Regions from separate parts of the Streptomyces cadmiisoli genome, predicted to be linked through region 3. Evidence: riboswitches for the same ligand, from Rfam matches in the RefSeq annotation. Region 3 holds a riboswitch; each other region holds the start of a gene.
The links. A riboswitch is a leader RNA that binds a small molecule or an ion and turns the genes downstream of it on or off. The one in region 3 is predicted to bind cyclic di-AMP.

Region 1 (4,109 bases), 660 kb from region 3:
TCCCGGCCGGACTCAAGCCGCTCGCCGACGACGTGCACGCGCTCGGGATGCAGTTCGGGATCTGGGTCGAGCCCGAGATGGTCAACCCGGACAGCGAGCTGTACCGCGCCCATCCGGACTGGGTCCAGCACCAAGTGGGGCGAACCAGGACAGAACTCCGCAATCAGCTGGTGCTGAACCTGGCGCGGGAGGACGTGCGGGAGCATCTCTTCGAGCAGCTCGACGAACTGCTCTCCAGCGCCCCCGTCGACTACGTGAAGTGGGACTTCAACCGCTGCTTCACCGACGCCGGCTGGCCCGGAGAGGCGTACCCGCAGCGGCTGTGGGTCGACCACGTGCGCGCTCTGTACGACCTGCTGGACCGGTTGCGGGCCGCGCACCCCGGGGTCGCCTTCGAGTCCTGCTCGGGCGGCGGCGGCCGGATCGACCTCGGGATCATGAGCCGCACCGACCAGGTGTGGACCTCGGACAACACCGACCCGCTCGACCGTCTCGCCATCCAGGACGGCTTCAGCCAGGTCCACCCCGCGCGCGTCATGGCCGCGTGGGTCACCGACAGTCCCAACACCCAGCTGAACGGCCGCGCCAGTTCGCTGCGCTTCCGCTTCGTCAGCGCCATGGCCGGCGTGCTCGGCGTGGGCGGCGATCTCACCCGCTGGACCGACGCGGAGCTGGCCGAAGCCCGTGACTGGGTGGCCCTGTACAAGGAGATCCGGCCGCTGGTGCAGCGCGGGGAGCTCCACCGGCTGCGCCCGCCGCGGGGCGGGCTCAGCGCCGTGCAGTACGTGCGCGGGGACGAGAGCGTCGTCCTCGCCTGGCTCCAGGCGCAGTCCTACGGGGAGCCAGTTCCGGCGCTGCGGCTGCGGGGGCTCGATCCCGCGGCCTCCTATGAATGCCGCGAAACGGGCGAAACGTACAGAGGTGCCGTGCTGCTGCACCACGGATTGCGCACAGGGCTGCGTGGCGACCTGGATGCGACGGTTCTTCGTCTGCGTCGCATCTGACTGTTCTGTCCGAATTGACGCTTTCATTCCAACTCGCTCCGGAGTAAAGGAACCTGGAGCGATGTCACGTGAGGAGCGTCATATTCGTGACCGTGAGTCGCCCGTCATGTTCACGTAATTCATACGCCTATCAAGGGCATTTGCCGGTGCGGAAAGATCCGGAATTCACGGAGGGTGACCGTTGATTCGGTGAACCGATCAAGAAGATGAGGTTCGCGCGGAACCTCTTGCTTGTCCCATTGCGTCTCGGTCGCTTACGTTCCAGACCGATCCGGGCGGACGCCGAATCCTGCCGCCGCCCGGTGCCCGCGCACACCCACCCGTTACGGCAGGAGCGGGGGACCCACAGGTACAACTGCCTGTTCCGGTCTCTGGAACGGCTTGGGGTACAGCCGCGCCACGGCGCGGCCGGGCATCTCCAGCCCGCACCCGACAGCTCACCTCGCAGGCGACGGAGAGGAATTCGCCATGCCCGCGAAGGGTAAACACCGCCGTCCCAAGGTTCAGCGTTTCACCCGTTCCATCGCCGTCGCCGGCACCGGTGGCGCCGCGCTCGCTCTCCCGTTCATGGGGGTCTCCGGCGCCCACGCCGCCACCCCGGAATCCGCTCCGGGAAAGGCGCTCCAGTCCGCCGCGACGCAAAAGAGCGCCCCTCAGCAGAAATCCGCCGAGAAAAAGTCCGCCGCGAAGAGAGCGGCCGTGCAGACCTATTCGGTGAAGGTCGGCGACTGTCTTTCGAAGATCGCCGAGGAGCAGAATGTCAGTGGTGGCTGGCAGGAGCTGTACGCGGACAACCGTGAGGCCGTCGGCGGGAATCCCTCGCTGATCCACCCCGGTCTGAAGCTCGTGATAGGCGGCAAGGCCGCTGCCGACACGGAGCGGCCTTCGACCACTTCGTCCGGTTCGTCCGAAGCATCGGGTTCGTCCGCTCCGGCTGAGTCCGCTCCGGCCTCGGAGTCCTCGGGCCGGTCCGACGCTGCCGGGTACGCGGCGGAATCGTCCGGGGAGTCGTCGTCCGACGTCTCCGCGGCCGACCGGACCGCCGGCACCGCCACCCCCTCCAGCGGTTACGTCGCACCCGTGGACGGCGGCGTCGGCACCGCGTACAAGGTCGCGGGCAGCATGTGGTCCAGCGGCTACCACACCGGCGTCGACTTCGTCACCCCGACCGGCACCCCGCTCAAGGCCGTCGGTGCGGGCACGGTCGTCTCGGCCGGCTGGGCCGGCGCGTACGGCAACCAGGTCGTCATCCGGCTCGCCGACGGCTACTACGCCCAGTACGCTCACCTGTCCTCGCTGTCCGTCTCCAGCGGCCAGACGGTGACCGCGGGCCAGCAGGTCGGATACTCCGGTGCGACCGGTAACGTGACCGGCCCTCACCTGCACTTCGAGATCCGCACCACGCCCGACTACGGCTCGGACGTGGACCCCGTCGCCTACCTCGGCTCGCACGGCGTCTCCGTCGGCTGACGCCCGCCCCGGCACGCCGCCGAAGGCCGGACCCCGATCCCGGGGCCCGGCCTTCGGCGTACCCGTCCGGCCGTCACGCCGTCCGGCCGTCACGCCGTCCGACCTCACGCCGCCCCGTCGTCGCGCCGTCCGTCGTCCGCTGCCGCCGTCCCTGGGCCCGTGCCCGCCGACACCCGCGCCGTATTCCGCAGTTGACCAATCCTTTGGCAGTGGCTTATCTCACCGCCCGTCAACCCCTTCCTACGTTCGCGTAGGTCATATTCAAAGGTGAATCATGGACCGATGTGGCAGACGATTCGAAGAATGACAGCAGATCAGTGATCGGGTCGTACGTGGCGGTGGGGGACAGCTTCACCGAGGGCGTCGGCGATCCGGGCCCCGACGGAGCGTTCGTCGGCTGGGCCGACCGGTTCGCCGTACTCCTCGCGGACCGCCGAGCCGAGGACGACTTCGAGTACACGAACCTCGCGGTGCGCGGAAAGCTGCTCGACCAGATCATGGCGGACCAGCTTCCGCGCGCGGTCGAACTGGCGCCGGACCTGGTCTCCTTCTGCGCCGGCGGCAACGACATCCTGCGGCCCGGCACCGACCCGGACGACGTCGCCGAGCGCTTCGAGCGGGCGGTCGCGGCGCTCACCGCCGCCGCGGGCACCGTGCTGGTGACCACCGGCTTCGACACGCGGGGCGTGCCCCTGCTGAAACACCTGCGCGGCAAGATCGCCACGTACAACGGGCATGTGCGCGCCATCGCCGACCGGTACGGCTGTCCGGTGCTCGACCTGTGGTCCCTCAAGTCCGTCCAGGACCGCAGGGCCTGGGACAGCGACCGGCTGCACCTCTCGCCCGAGGGGCACACGCGTGTGGCGCTGCGCGCCGGACAGGCCCTCGGTGTCGCCGTCCCGGCCGATCCGGAACAGCCCTGGCCGCAGCTTCCGCCGCGCGGCACGCTGGAGATCCGCCGGGACGACGTCCAGTGGGCGCGCGAGTACCTGGTGCCGTGGATCGGCCGCCGGCTGCGCGGTGAGTCCTCCGGCGACCACGTGACCGCGAAGGGCACGCTGTCGCCCGGCGACATCAAGGAACGGATCGCCTCGGTGGCCTGAACCGCGGCCGGCCGGGGGCGCCGGCCGATCCGGCGGCCGATGCCGGGTCGGCCGCGCGGCCGGTGCGTCAGGCGCGTCGGTCCGCCGACACCGCGTCCAGTCCGAGCTCGCGGGCGAGTGCGCCGTCCACCCACTCCTGGGCGCGGGCCCGGGACACGGTGCCGCCGTACGACGTCTGCTGGACGGCGATGCCGTCGAGCAGCGCCGTCAGCCGCAGCGCGGTCTCCATCGGGTCGGGGCACTCGAACTCGCCCGCTGCCACGCCCTCGGCGATGACTTCGGCGATCGCCGCCTTCCAGCGCCGGTCGAGGTCCCGGGTGACCTCCCGCAGGGCCGGATCGCGCAGCGCCGCCGCCCAGCCCTCGATCCACAGCCGCCAGCCCTTGGCCTGGCCCGTGGGCGCGTACCAGCGCACGGCGGAACGCAGCCGCCGCAGCGCGGTCGTGCGCCGTCCGAGCAGCTGCCCCAGATGGGTCAGATCGCCCTCGGCCGCGTACGTGAAGGCGGCGGCGACGAGCTTCTCCTTCGTCGA
Region 2 (4,109 bases), 2.1 Mb from region 3:
TCGTCCGCATCGTGATGTCGCCCTTCGCGCACCCCCTGTTCACCGTGCTCACCGGCATCGGCTTCGGCCTCGCCGCCCTCGCCGGGCAGCGTCAGTACCTGCGGCGGGTGCTGCTGCCGCTGTCCGGGCTGCTGCTCGCGATGGGCATGCACGCCTTCTGGAACGGCTCGGCGACCTTCGGCGACTACGGGTTCCTCGCGGTGTACGGCGGGTTCATGGTGCCCACGTTCGGGCTGTTGACCTGGCTGGCGATCTGGACGCGGCAGCGAGAGCTGCGCACGGTGCGCGAGGAACTGCCGGCCTACGTCGTCGCCGGCTGGCTGTCCCCGGCCGAGCCGTTCGCCCTCGGCTCGATGCACGCGCGCCGCGTGGCCCGCCAGTACGCCGGACGCCATCTGGGCAAGGCGTCCGCGCGCACCGTGGCGCAGTACGAGGCGTACGCGACGTCGCTGGCCTTCCTGCGGCACCAGGGGCGCCGGGGGCGGGCCCGCGCGGACTTCGCCGCCCGGGAGGGCGAGCTGCTGCGGGAGTTGTGGAACCGGCGTGAGGTGGCGCGGCCGGCCCTGGAGTACGCGGCGCGGATCACCGCGCCGCCGGTGCCGGTGGCCGCGCCGTACTGGCCGATGCAGGGGTGGGCGGCGCCTGCCCACGGCCCGGCGGCGGCACCGCACCCCGGACACCACCCGCACCCCGGACACCAGGCACACCCCGGACACCAGGCACACCACCCGCACCCGGGGCAACACGCACACCCCGGGCAACACCCGTACCCCACGTACCCGTCGTATCCCGCGCAACCGGCTTACAACCCGTACCGGCCGTGACCCGTACGCCACCGGCACCCGCGTGTCACGCACGCGCGCCCGAGGTGTCCGCGGGTCAGGCCGCGGCCTCGGTCAGCCGGTGCAGCTCCGCCTCCGTCAGCCGCAGTTCCGCCACTGCCAGCAGCGCCGGCAGTTGTCCGGCCGTCCTCGCGGAGGCGATGGGCGCGGCGACCGTCGGCCGGGACGCCAGCCAGGCCAGGGCGACCGTCGCCGGCCGGGTGTCGTGGGCGGCGGCGATCTCGTCCAGGGCGGTCAGGACACGCCGACCGCGCTCGGTCCGAAGGTGCTTCCCGGCGCCCGCCGCCCGCGGGCTGTCGACCGCCGTGCCGGGACGGTACTTGCCGGTGAGGAAGCCCGCCGCGAGCCCGTAGTACGGCACAGCGGCCAGTCCGCCCTGCGCGGCGACGTCCAGCAGCGCGCCCTCGTAGGTCTCGCGGGAGACGAGGTTGTAGTGCGGCTGGAGCGCCACGTAGCGCGCCAGGCCCTCGCGTTCGGAGAAGTCCAGGGACGCCTTCAGCCGCTCGGGCGAGATGTTGGAGGCGGCGATGTGGCGCACCTTGCCGGCCGCCACCAGTTCGTCCAGGGCGCCGATGATCTCCTCTACCGGCACCTCGGGCTTGTCGAAGTGGGTGTAGTAGAGGTCGATGTGATCGGTGCCGAGACGGCGCAGCGAGGCGTCCGCGGCGGCCTTGATGGTGCCGGCGGTCAGGCCCTGGTACTCGGGGTGCTGGCTGACCTTGGTCGCGATCACGACGTCCGACCGGTTGCCGCGCGCCCTGAGCCAGTTGCCGATGATCGTCTCGGACTCGCCGCCCCGGTTGCCCGTGACCCAGGCCGAGTAGGAGTCGGCGGTGTCGAGGAAATTGCCGCCGGCCGCCGCGTAGGCGTCGAGCACGGCGAAGGACTGCGCCTCGTCGGCGGTCCAGCCGAAGACGTTTCCGCCCAGTGCGAGCGGAAAGACGTTCAGATCGGTGCTGCCGAGCGGGCGGAGAGAAGTCATGGACGTCATGGACAAGGTCAACTCCCGCCCCGGTGGCGGCTGTTCCGCATGCGCCGGGACCGGCAGCCCTGACGTCGGGGGGTTGTCGTCAGGACCGCCGGGGTTCGCGGAGAGCCGCTGTCAGGGGGTGAGTCCCTTGCTGCGCAGCCAGGCCAGGGGGTCGATGCCGCCGTCCGCGCCGCCGGAGTGGACCTCGAGGTGCAGGTGGGCCCCGGTGACGTTGCCGGTGGCGCCCACCCGGCCGATGACCTCGCCCGTGGTGACCTTCTGGCCGACGCTGACGCTGATGGAGGACTGGTGGGCGTACCAGATCTCGGTGCCGTCATCGAGGGTGAGCACGGTCTTGTAGCCGTACGACCCGTTCCAGCCGGCCTCGGTGATGGTGCCGCTGTGCACGGCCTTGAGCGGCGTGCCCGTGGGCGCGGCGAAGTCGAGTCCGGTGTGGTAGCCGGAGGACCACAGGGAGCCGGCCTGACCGAAGGTCGAGGTGAGGGTGTACGAGGAGGTGGGCAGCGTGTACTGCTTGGCCAGCGCGGCGAGGCGCTCGGCCTCGGCCTTCTCGCGGGCCTCCTCCTCCGCCGCGGCCTTCTCGGCGGCGGCCTTGGCCGCGGCCTCCTTCTCGGCCTTCTCGGCGGCTTCGGCGGCGGCCTTCTGCGCGGCGGCCACGGCCTTGGCGGCGGCCTTGGCGTCCACCTGGTCCTGCTGCTGTTCCGCCTGGGCGATGATCCGGGCGCGCAGCGCCTCGCCGGCGTCGGTGGTGCCCTCGGCGGTTTGCTCGGTGGTGATGCCGATGCCGCTGAGCGGGGCGGCGCTCTCGGGGGTGCCCTTGTCCGAGTCGTCGGAGATCAGCGAGCCCACGGCCGGGAGGTCGGGCATCGATATCGCCACCGGCGGCTTGCCGGTCTGCGCGGTGGCCATGCCGCCCGCGCCGACCGCGGCGATGACGCCGACGCCGAGAACCGTGGAGCTGCGGGCGAGCCCACCGCCACGCTGCTTGGAGACGCGGTGCCGGCCACGTACGGGGCGAACGGTCTCCGCGGTGGGATTCCATTCCTCCCAGGGGCCCTCGTCGGTGCGCTGACCCCCGTAGACGATGGTGTCGCCAGAACTCTGGGTCGGCGCGAAGGGGGCTTCTGGGGCAGGCCGGTTGGACGCCACGTGGGCGTACTCCTTTCCTTCCTTCTCGCCTACCGGGTTAGCTGACGGGTTCGGAGCAGGAAGGTCTCCTACGCGCGTAAATCAGCCAGCCGATATCGGCGACTTACGCCCGATTCACCCCATGTTCGGTGGTTCCCCGGTTCCCTTGCGGGATTCGGCGCGTGCGCACGGAGCCGCCTCTTGTGACGGCTGGGACGACCGCGCTGCGTTATCGGACGTTAATAGAACCGGGGCCTGATTTCCAAGCGGTTCCACTTGATCATTAACGAATTCCAGGTGGACGTACGGTGTCATGAGTGGAGAAAATCGGGCGAGTTGACCACCGACTGCGCGGAATACCTGATCTGACCGTGTGTCAGTTGTTATGCGGAGGGCGTTCGCCCGGTCACATGCCGTGACAGCGGGGATCGACTCGGATCGAATGTGTGCCGAGTGCGCCCGCGAGAAAATGCGGAAAAAACTTGAGGCCGGAATCCAAAACTGGATTCCGGCCTCAAGCCTTCAGTAGCGGGGACAGGATTTGAACCTGCGACCTCTGGGTTATGAGCCCAGCGAGCTACCGAGCTGCTCCACCCCGCGTCGTTGTGACTCCAGTGTACGTCATGTTCGGGACCGAAAGTGACACGCTGCCCCTCCGGGGGTCCCGACCGGCGATTTCGCCCCCCGCAGCGGGGCGGAGAGCGGGCTGCGCAGGGGAGCGGGCCGGGCGCGGCGCGGGCCCGTGGGCGCACGGCGGCCGGCGGAGCCCGGCCGCCGCCGCGAGGTCCGCTCAGCCCGCGTTGAGGTCCGAGAACTCCGTCAACCGGGCGATCGGCAGGGTGTGTTGCGTCTGGAGCACCTTGGCGCGCAGGTAGCGGACGTTGTGGGCGGTGGTGAAGACCCCGGTGGGGATCCGGTCGCGGACCGCGACGCCCAGTCCGCGCAGCTGCTCGGCCTTGTCGGGGTTGTTGGTGAGCAGGTCCAGTTCCGTGATCGACAGGGCGTTCAGCATCTGGGCCGCCGCCGTGTAGTCGCGGGCGTCCTCCGGGAAGCCGAGCGCGGTGTTGGCCGCGTAGGTGTCCAGGCCCTGGTCCTGGAGGGCGTACGCGTCGAGCTTGTTGTAGAGGCCGATGCCGCGGCCCTCCTGG
Region 3 (4,109 bases):
ACGCCGTCCTCGAAGCTGCGCTTCTGGGTGTACCCGGCGTCCGTGAACACCTTGATCATCTTGCTGTTGGCGGGCAGCACCTCGGCGGCGAAGCGGCGGATGCCGCGCTCACGGGCGACGGCGGCGATGTGTTCGAGGAGGGCCGAGGCGACACCGCGTCCCTGGTGGGCGTCCTGCACCAGGAAGGCGACCTCGGCCTCGTCGGCGGGCGCGGAGGCGGGGAGGCCGTCGGCGCCGATGCGGTCGTAGCGCACGGTCGCGATGAACTCGCCGCCGATCGTGGCCGCGAGTCCCACCCTGTCCACGAAGTCGTGGTGCGTGAAGCGGTGGACGTCCTTGGCGGACAGACGCGGGTAGGGCGCGAAGAAGCGGTAGTACTTCGATTCGTCGGAGACCTGCTCGTAGAAGCTGACCAGGCGCTCGGCGTCATCAACGGTGATGGGGCGGACGCGCGCCGTGCCGCCGTCGCGCAGCACCACGTCGGCTTCCCAGTGGGCGGGGTACTCGCTCCGTTCCGACGAGCTCTGCATGCGCCCCAGAGTACGGCTCGCGTCCGACAACGGCGCGAGGCAGTCTGTGGTCTGTGGAAGCACGAGCGTCGGGCCGAGGCCGCGGTCCGGCACTGCCCGGGGCCGACCACGGGGCGGCACCGGGCACACTTCACGATATGGGAAACTGGTCTAGACAACCCTGAACACCTGAAGGGCAGCATCACATGGCTGAGCGCCGCGTCAACATCGGCTGGGCCGAGGGCCTCCACGCCCGCCCCGCCGCCATCTTCGTCCGAGCCGCCACGGCCGCAGGCGTCCCGGTGACGATCGCCAAGGCCGGGGGCAACCCCGTCAACGCGGCCTCCATGCTCGCCGTCCTGGGCCTGGGCGCCCAGGGTGGCGAGGAGATCGTCCTGGCCTCCGACGCCGAGGGCGCCGAGGTCGCGCTCGACCGCCTGGCCAAGCTGGTCGCCGAGGGCCTCGAGGAACTGCCCGAGACCGTCTGACCGCCTCGCGCGGCGGTCACCGAAGCCGCGTCGCCCGTCCCGGGCGGCGCGGCTTCACCTTTTCCGGCGGCGCGGCTTCGCCCTTCCCGTCGCGGCGCGACTTCACGCTCCCGGCGGCGCGGCTTCGCCCTTCCCTGACGGTCCGGGAAATTTTCCGTGACGGGCACACCCATTCCGCACGGGCACGCCTTTGAGGCGCGCACGTGAATTCCCGCCGCACCCGGAAAAGGGCAGGGCTAATACGCTGCCACCGAATATCTCCTCTTTGTATACGGTGCATGTGTTAATTCCGCAGGCCCGACATGTTTACGGGATGTTGCGAAGTCCTCACACGGTCGGAGCGGGCCTGGCCGCCGGGAAACCGGAGCCGGTGCGCGGTGGTGGCGCGCTCCGTGTGCAGGGCTGTCAGTGCCCGCGCCCGCTCGCCGTCGCCGCGCGAAACGGCGTCCACGATCGCGCCGTGCTCGGTCCAGGACTCCACGGGCGCGGCCGGAGCGTCCACGGTGTACATCCAGGCGATCTTGTGTCGAAGCTGGGTCAGCATCGCGATCAGAGCCGGGCTGCCGGAGGCCTGCGCCAGCGTCTCGTGGAACCAGCCGCCCAGGGAGCGCAGATCGTCGCTGTTGCCCCTCCTGGCCCGCTCCTGGCCCAGCCGGACGAGACCGCGCAGAACCTTCATGTGGGCCTCGGTGCGCCGCTGCGCGGCCCGCGCGGCGCCCAGCGGCTCCAGCAGCATGCGCATCTCCAGCAGGTCGGCGGCCTCCAGTTCGGTGGGTTCCGCGACGCACGCGCCCGCGTGCCGCCGGGTCACCACGAACCCCTCGGCCTCCAGGGTGCGCAGTGCCTCCCGGACGGGGACGCGCGAGACGCCGTAGCGGCGCGCGAGGAGTTCCTCGGTGAGCCGGCTGCCGCGCTCGTGGACACCGGCAACGATGTCGTCCCGGATCGCCGTGCACACCGAGTGCGCCGGAATACGCATGACCGACCTCCGCCTTAATCCCCGTGAAACGTCGACGAGTGACGCGTGTTCGTGACTCTATTCCAATGAGCTGGAATCTCCGACGGCGGGCCGGAATCCATAGATATTTTTTGGACAAACAGGCACCGGAAACACCGAAAGCCCCGGTTCGGTGAACCGGGGCTTTCGGGTGGCGCGGGGGGTCCGTCGTCAGAGGCTCACGCCGTGCGAACGGAGGTAGGCCACGGGATCGACGTCCGAGCCGTACTCGGCGCTCGTGCGGGCCTCGAAGTGGAGGTGCGGTCCGGTGACGTTGCCGGTGGCGCCGGACAGGGCGATCTGCTCGCCCGGGGTGACCGTCCGGCCGACGGAGACCGCGATGGACGAGAGATGGCTGTACTGGGTGTACGAGCCGTCGTTCATCCGGATGACGACCTGGTTGCCGTACGCCCCGTCCCAGCCCGCCTCGACGACGGTGCCGGAACCGACCGCGTGCACGGGCGTGCCGCTCGCGGCGTGGAAGTCGATGCCGGTGTGGCTGCCGGAGGACCACAGGGAACCGCCGGCCTGGTAGCCGGTCGAGATGTAGGAGCCGCCGATCGGCGGGACGTAGGTGTTGAGGCGCTTGCGCTCGGCCTCGCGGGCGGCGCGCTCCTTGGCCTCGCGCGCCTCCTCGGCCCGCTGCTCCGCGAGCTTCTTCGCCGCGGCCTCCGCGCGCCGCTCGGCGGCGGCCTCCTCGGCCGCCTGCTGCTGCGCGACCGCCTGGGCGTCGATCTGCTCGGCGACCGAGTCGCCCAGGGTGATGACCGGCATCAGCCCGGTCTGCTCGGCGGCCGGTTCGGCGGCCGACGCGGAGACGGCCAGGGTGCCGATGACGCCGGTGGTGGTGAGCGCTGCGACGCCCGCCGCACGGGCGGTGGTGCGCTGCATCCGGCCGGGACGACGATGCTTCCCGGTGGCGCGGGTGAACGCCATGTAGTGGCTTGTCCTTTCCTTCCTTCTCGCCTACCGGGTTAGCTGACGGGTTCGGAGCAGGAAGGTCTCCTACGGACACCCTCGCTGGGCGCGGGCGTCCGATTCACCCCAGGGACTGCATCATTGGGTCCCCGGCTCCCCTGGCTCGCGCCGTACGGGGACTCGGCGATGGCTGTCCGGTGCCGCGGACGCGGCGCACTGCGTGACGGACAGCCCGGATGACGCTAAACGGGGCATCTTTCAATCCCCAAACGGAACACCGCTTTTGTAGCGCATGCCACAGGCCAGACAGGCAACCTCTCCCCCAATCCGGACATAAGGGAGCCCTGGTGACTCTTCCTTCACCAGGGCTCCCGCGCGCGTGCCGCCGTCCGGATCCCTACTCGGCCGGAACGACGGTCACTTCGCCGATGCCCAGAGCCTCGACGGGCTCCTTGATCTGCGCCGCGTCACCGACGAGAACCGCCACCAGGCGGTCCACCGGGAAGGCGTTGACGACGGCCGCGGTCGCCTCGACGGTGCCGGTCGCGGCGAGCTGCTGGTACAGCGTCGCCTGGTAGTCGTCGGGGAGGTGCTGCTCGACCTGGTCGGCCAGCGTGCCCGCGACGGCCGCCGCGGTCTCGTACTTCAGCGGCGCCACCCCGACGAGGTTCTGCACGGCGATGTCCCGCTCGGCGTCGGTCAGACCGTCGGCGGCGAGCGTCCTGAGCACCGTCCAGAGGTCCTCGAGCGCCGGGCCGGTGTTCGGCGTGTCGACCGCGCCGCTGATGGCGAGCATCGCGGCACCGCTGCCGTCGGGCGCGGAGCGCAGCACCTGGCTGAACGCGCGCACGCCGTACGTGTAGCCCTTCTCCTCGCGCAGGACGCGGTCCAGACGGGAGGTGAGGGTGCCGCCCAGGCAGTACGTGCCGAGGACCTGGGCGGCCCACACGCGGTCGTGGCGGTCGGATCCGACACGACCGATCAGCAGCTGCGTCTGTACGGCGCCGGGCCGGTCCACGACGACGATCCTGCCGCGGTCGTCGGCGGTCACCGGCGGCACGGGCCGCGACCGGGCCGCGGAACCGGTCCAGGCGCCCAGCGTGTCGCCGAGCAGCGCGTCGAGGTCGACGCCGGTGAGGTCGCCGACCACCACGGCGGTCGCCGTCGCGGGGCGAACGTGCTTCTCGTAGAAGGCGC
Region 4 (4,109 bases), 4.7 Mb from region 3:
CGCGGGTCGACTTGGTCAGTGGTCGGGGTGGTCGGCGATCGGCGTGGTCAGTGGTCGGAGTGCTCGGTGGTCGGTGGGTTCATCGGAACGAGGCCGTGAACCCCGCCCAGCTTTCGGGGGAGAAAAGCAGCGCGGGTCCGGCGGGGTCCTTGGAGTCGCGTACGGCGAGGAGTCCGGCGCCCGGGCCGCGGATCGGCCGGGCCGTCTCCACGCAGTTGTTCGCTCCGGTGCTGTGACTGCTGCGCAGCCAGTGCACCCCGATCAGTCGAGTGCTTGAAGGAACGTTCCGAGGCAGAGCTGTCATGGTGCCTCCTACGCGCCGGCAGCTGTTCCGGCGAGGTGATCCAACGAGTCCTCGGGCGAAAGTGCGCGGACTCGCAGGGCGTTGAAGGCCTCGGTGTAGGCCTCTACGTCTTCTTTCCGTTCGAGATAGAGGCTACTCGTCAAGTGGTCGAGAACAACCACGTCCAGATCAGAAGTGCGCGGAAAGGAGAAAATAACGAAAGGCCCGGTGATCCCGATGTGAGCGCCGGCGGCGAACGGCAGCACCTGGAGTCGCACTTGGGGCAGCCGGGCCGCCTCCACCAGCCGCTCCAGCTGGCGAGCCATCACCTCCGGGCCGCCGACCTCGCGGTGCAGCACCGCCTCGTCCAGCACGGCGCTCAGCACCAGGGGCCGCTGCGCCCGCAGCACGTCCTGCCGGGCCAGCCGCACCTCCACCAGGGCGTCCAGCCGGTCCTCGTCGAGCCCTTCCACGGCGGCGCGGGTCACCGCGCGCGCGTACTCCGGTGTCTGGAGCAGTCCGGGCACCACCGAGGTCTCCAGTGTGCGCATCGCGCTCGCCTGCGACTCGAGGCTGATGAAGTCCCGGTAGGTGGGGGGCAGTACACCCCGGTAGGCGTGCCACCAGTGGTCCCGGCCGTGGGCCCCGCCCGTGCCGGCCAACATCAACAGCAGCTCGCGGAGTTGGGGGTCCGTCACTCCGTAGGCGTCCAGCAGTAGGCGCACGTCGGCCGGTTTGACCCCGCTCGCGCCGGTCTCTATCCGGCTCACTTTCGACTGGTGCCAGCCGACGAGCCGCGCGGCGTCGCCACTCGTCAGGCCGGCGCGGGCGCGCAGCGTGCGCAATTCGGCACCCAGTTTCCGGCGGCGCACTGCGGGACCGTGCTGCATGGGAAACTCCTTACTCCTTCCGAGCCGCCCAAATACGGTCTGCCGTCGCAGAGTTCACCGCTTCGAGCGACAGATATATGCATATCTTGGTGGATCGCCACCGTGACCGGTGTGCTGGTGGCAGTCTGGCGAAGAAGCACCAGTCCGGGACCGTACTCGAACCATCCGATCCGTGTCGGACTGCGGTCCCGTGGGAAAGGGACGACGTCGCCATGGCAGACCACCTGGAAGCATCCGTCACGCTGCCGAGCGATCCCGCTTCGGTCCCCACCGCCCGCCACTACGTGATCAGCACGCTCGCCGAGTGGGGCCTGGCCCCGGACACGGACATCGCCGACACCATCCGGCTCATCGTCTCGGAACTCGCCACCAACGCCGTCCAGCACACCTTCGGGCAGTCTCCCACCTTCACGGTGGACGTCGAACTCGACCGGGACGAGCAACTGCGCATCGGTGTGACCGACAGTCACCCGCGTTTCCCCAAGCGGCTGCCGGCCGCGGTGCAGCAGGACAACGGCCGCGGCATGGTCATCATCCGCTGGCTGGCCGGCGAGTGCGGCGGCCGGCTGCGTGTGCGCCCCACACGGGAGGGCGGCAAGACGGTCTCCATCGAACTGCCCTGGACGGCTCCGGTGCGGCCGATGACGGCGGCGGGGCCGCAGGAGTCCTGAGGACCTGTCCGGCGGTGGCCCCGCCCTCGCGAGGCCGTGCGCGTGCTGCCGGCGCCGGGGCGCGGGTGACGCCCAGTGCGCCGCAACGGGCGTGGACGCGAGCACCCTGGACCTGTCCGACACGACGACGCGAGGGGCCGGGCAGGCCCCGCGGCGACTTCCGCAGGCCGCGTGGTCGCCGTGCGGCGGTCGGGAAGCGCCGGGACCGGCCCCGTGGGCTTCGGCCACCGGACCCGGGCGCTCCTGCTGTTCGGGCCGCTCCGGACGTCCGTACCGCGCGGGGGACTCGCGGGCGGGCAGTCCGGGCCGCCGGGGGCGGCGTGCCGTGCCGCCCGCGTCCCGGAGGGCTCACGGACGGCGTCGGCGGCTTCCGGCCTGCTCCGGGAAGCGGAGCGGGCCGGGGGCATGGGCGGGGCGGTGGCGGCGCGTCAGGACGCCTCCACCGCGCCCCAGGGGTCAGGAGACCCGGCCGTACCAGACACTCCTCGTCCAGATCTTCTGCAGCCTGACGACGTCCCCTGTCTTCGGGGCGTGCCAGATCTTCCCCTTCCCGGCGTAGATTCCGACGTGGTAGACGCTCGACCCCGAGTGGAAGAACACCAGGTCTCCGGCCCTGCGGTTCTTCGCCGAGATGTGGCGGGTCTTGTTGTACTGCTGCGCCGCCGTACGGGGCAGCTTCTTGCCGGCCTTCTTGAACGAGTACAGCGTGAGTCCGGAGCAGTCGAACCTGCGCGGACCGGTGGCGCCCCACTTGTACGGGGAGCCCTGCTTCGACGCCGCGATCTGCAGCGCCTTGAACGACGGCGAGGCGGCCGCGGCCTCGGTCGCGAAGCCGGGAGCCACGACGGATCCACCCACCGCGGCAAGGGTGAGGGCCGAGGCCGTGCCGGCCCGGGCCATGAGCGACGGGACACGATTGAGCGCTGTCATGCGCAACCCTTCGTCAGCCGCCTGTGAAGGATGACCTGTCGGATTCGGGCTGGCGAAGTGGCCCGGCCGCGTGACCGCGGCTTCACCCCAAGGGCTGCTCGGAACGTGCGTTCCGGCGACCCGTCGTGCTGGGTCCTCCACTCCTGCCGATCCACTCCTGTCGACCGGGCATCCGGGCGGCGGCAGGACTCGGCGTCCGCCCGGACCGCCCCGCCGCTGTGGCGGGGGCTTGTCGTCAGACAGGGATCTTGACGTACCGAAGTCTGAAAATCCCAACGGAAGCGGGTGTTTGTGGCGTTACTCACCACTCGCCCATTCGGGTGGACAGCCCCTCGATCGAACGGATGTCAAGGGCGCCACGAGCCCCCGGACCAGCGGTGGAACCATCAATTCCGCCCCGAGGGCCCTCGTGTTGCGCAAGTGCGGAGGCCCCGAAAATGTACGTGGAAATACGCCGTGCGGGGGTACGCCGTTTGGTCCGTTTCAACTCCGGTCCGGACACGCCGCGGTGAGTGTCGACACGACGGGCCGCCGGATGGTTCGTCAACTGTCGGAGCGCGGCGGAACATCCGCCCGGGCCGGTCGGCGGTCACCGTCCAGGACGCGCTGCGCCCGCGCGGAGGTTGCGGAGCACGGCTCGGTTTCACCCCTTCGGCGCATCGGCGCGAACCCGTCGTGCGGCGCGGCGGCTTCTGGCACCGGCGCGGGGCCGGCGCGCGGACCGCGGCCGGTGCCGCCGACGCGGGCCGGTTCGATCCGCGCCGGCCGGCCCGCCGCGCCGAGGTGACGGCTGATCAGCGGACACGCGGGCGCGTCGGGGCGCATGGGGCGATCGGGCCCGGCGACGGCATGCGCGGGGCGAGCCGACGGCCCCCCGGACGCGGAAGACCGTGTGCCCCCGTCCGCTACAGCGGGGGCACACGGTCCGTCGGTGGGTGCCGGCGCTCAGCCGACCGCTACCGGCATCGGCGCGCGGGCGGGTTCCCCGTGCCCGGCGGTGGCCCGGCGCCTGAGCGCGCCGCCGACCAGCATCGCGCTCAGGCCGAGGACCGTCCACACGCCGAGCGTCAGCAAGGGCCCGGACGCGCCGGCGCCGTCGAAGAACGCCACCGACCGCAGGAGCGAGACCCCCGCACCCGGCGGGAGCAGCTGGCCGATCGTCCCGGCCGGCTCGGGCAGCATCGGCGGGGCCGAACCCGCCGCGGAGAACGGATTGCCCAGCAGCATCATCGTGGTCGCGACGACGGCCACGCCCGCCTGGCCCATCAGCGCGGCCAGTCCGGCGACGGCGCTGCTCACGGCCAGCGACGCCAGGGCGAACACCGCGGCCTCCGC

Region 1: linked by a shared signal. The riboswitch ahead of DN051_RS08460 (M23 family metallopeptidase) and the one ahead of DN051_RS11310 (M23 family metallopeptidase) in region 3 are both predicted to bind cyclic di-AMP.
Region 2: linked by a shared signal. The riboswitch ahead of DN051_RS20925 (M23 family metallopeptidase) and the one ahead of DN051_RS11310 (M23 family metallopeptidase) in region 3 are both predicted to bind cyclic di-AMP.
Region 4: linked by a shared signal. The riboswitch ahead of DN051_RS32810 (C40 family peptidase) and the one ahead of DN051_RS11310 (M23 family metallopeptidase) in region 3 are both predicted to bind cyclic di-AMP.

Annotation. Positions count from the first base shown of each region.
Region 1 covers NZ_CP030073.1:2,033,537-2,037,645, reverse strand. Annotated here, with positions in the region: gene DN051_RS08465 (alpha-galactosidase) at 1-1,004, shown strand, start outside; cyclic di-AMP (ydaO/yuaA leader) riboswitch at 1,308-1,468, shown strand; gene DN051_RS08460 (M23 family metallopeptidase) at 1,473-2,474, shown strand; gene DN051_RS08455 (SGNH/GDSL hydrolase family protein) at 2,792-3,577, shown strand; gene DN051_RS08450 (TetR/AcrR family transcriptional regulator) at 3,645-4,109, opposite strand, start outside.
Region 2 covers NZ_CP030073.1:4,829,836-4,833,944, reverse strand. Annotated here, with positions in the region: gene DN051_RS20935 (PrsW family intramembrane metalloprotease) at 1-824, shown strand, start outside; gene DN051_RS20930 (aldo/keto reductase) at 880-1,824, opposite strand; gene DN051_RS20925 (M23 family metallopeptidase) at 1,945-2,982, opposite strand; cyclic di-AMP (ydaO/yuaA leader) riboswitch at 2,994-3,152, opposite strand; tRNA gene DN051_RS20920 (tRNA-Met) at 3,488-3,561, opposite strand; gene DN051_RS20915 (GTP cyclohydrolase II) at 3,752-4,109, opposite strand, start outside.
Region 3 covers NZ_CP030073.1:2,695,010-2,699,118, forward strand. Annotated here, with positions in the region: gene DN051_RS11290 (bifunctional GNAT family N-acetyltransferase/acetate--CoA ligase family protein) at 1-530, opposite strand, end outside; gene DN051_RS11300 (HPr family phosphocarrier protein) at 716-997, shown strand; gene DN051_RS11305 (GntR family transcriptional regulator) at 1,281-1,976, opposite strand; gene DN051_RS11310 (M23 family metallopeptidase) at 2,166-2,930, opposite strand; cyclic di-AMP (ydaO/yuaA leader) riboswitch at 2,944-3,108, opposite strand; gene DN051_RS11315 (M16 family metallopeptidase) at 3,310-4,109, opposite strand, start outside.
Region 4 covers NZ_CP030073.1:7,440,595-7,444,703, forward strand. Annotated here, with positions in the region: gene DN051_RS32795 (DUF397 domain-containing protein) at 80-304, opposite strand; gene DN051_RS32800 (helix-turn-helix domain-containing protein) at 313-1,173, opposite strand; gene DN051_RS32805 (ATP-binding protein) at 1,386-1,844, shown strand; gene DN051_RS32810 (C40 family peptidase) at 2,301-2,774, opposite strand; cyclic di-AMP (ydaO/yuaA leader) riboswitch at 2,778-2,955, opposite strand; gene DN051_RS32820 (ABC transporter permease) at 3,720-4,109, opposite strand, start outside.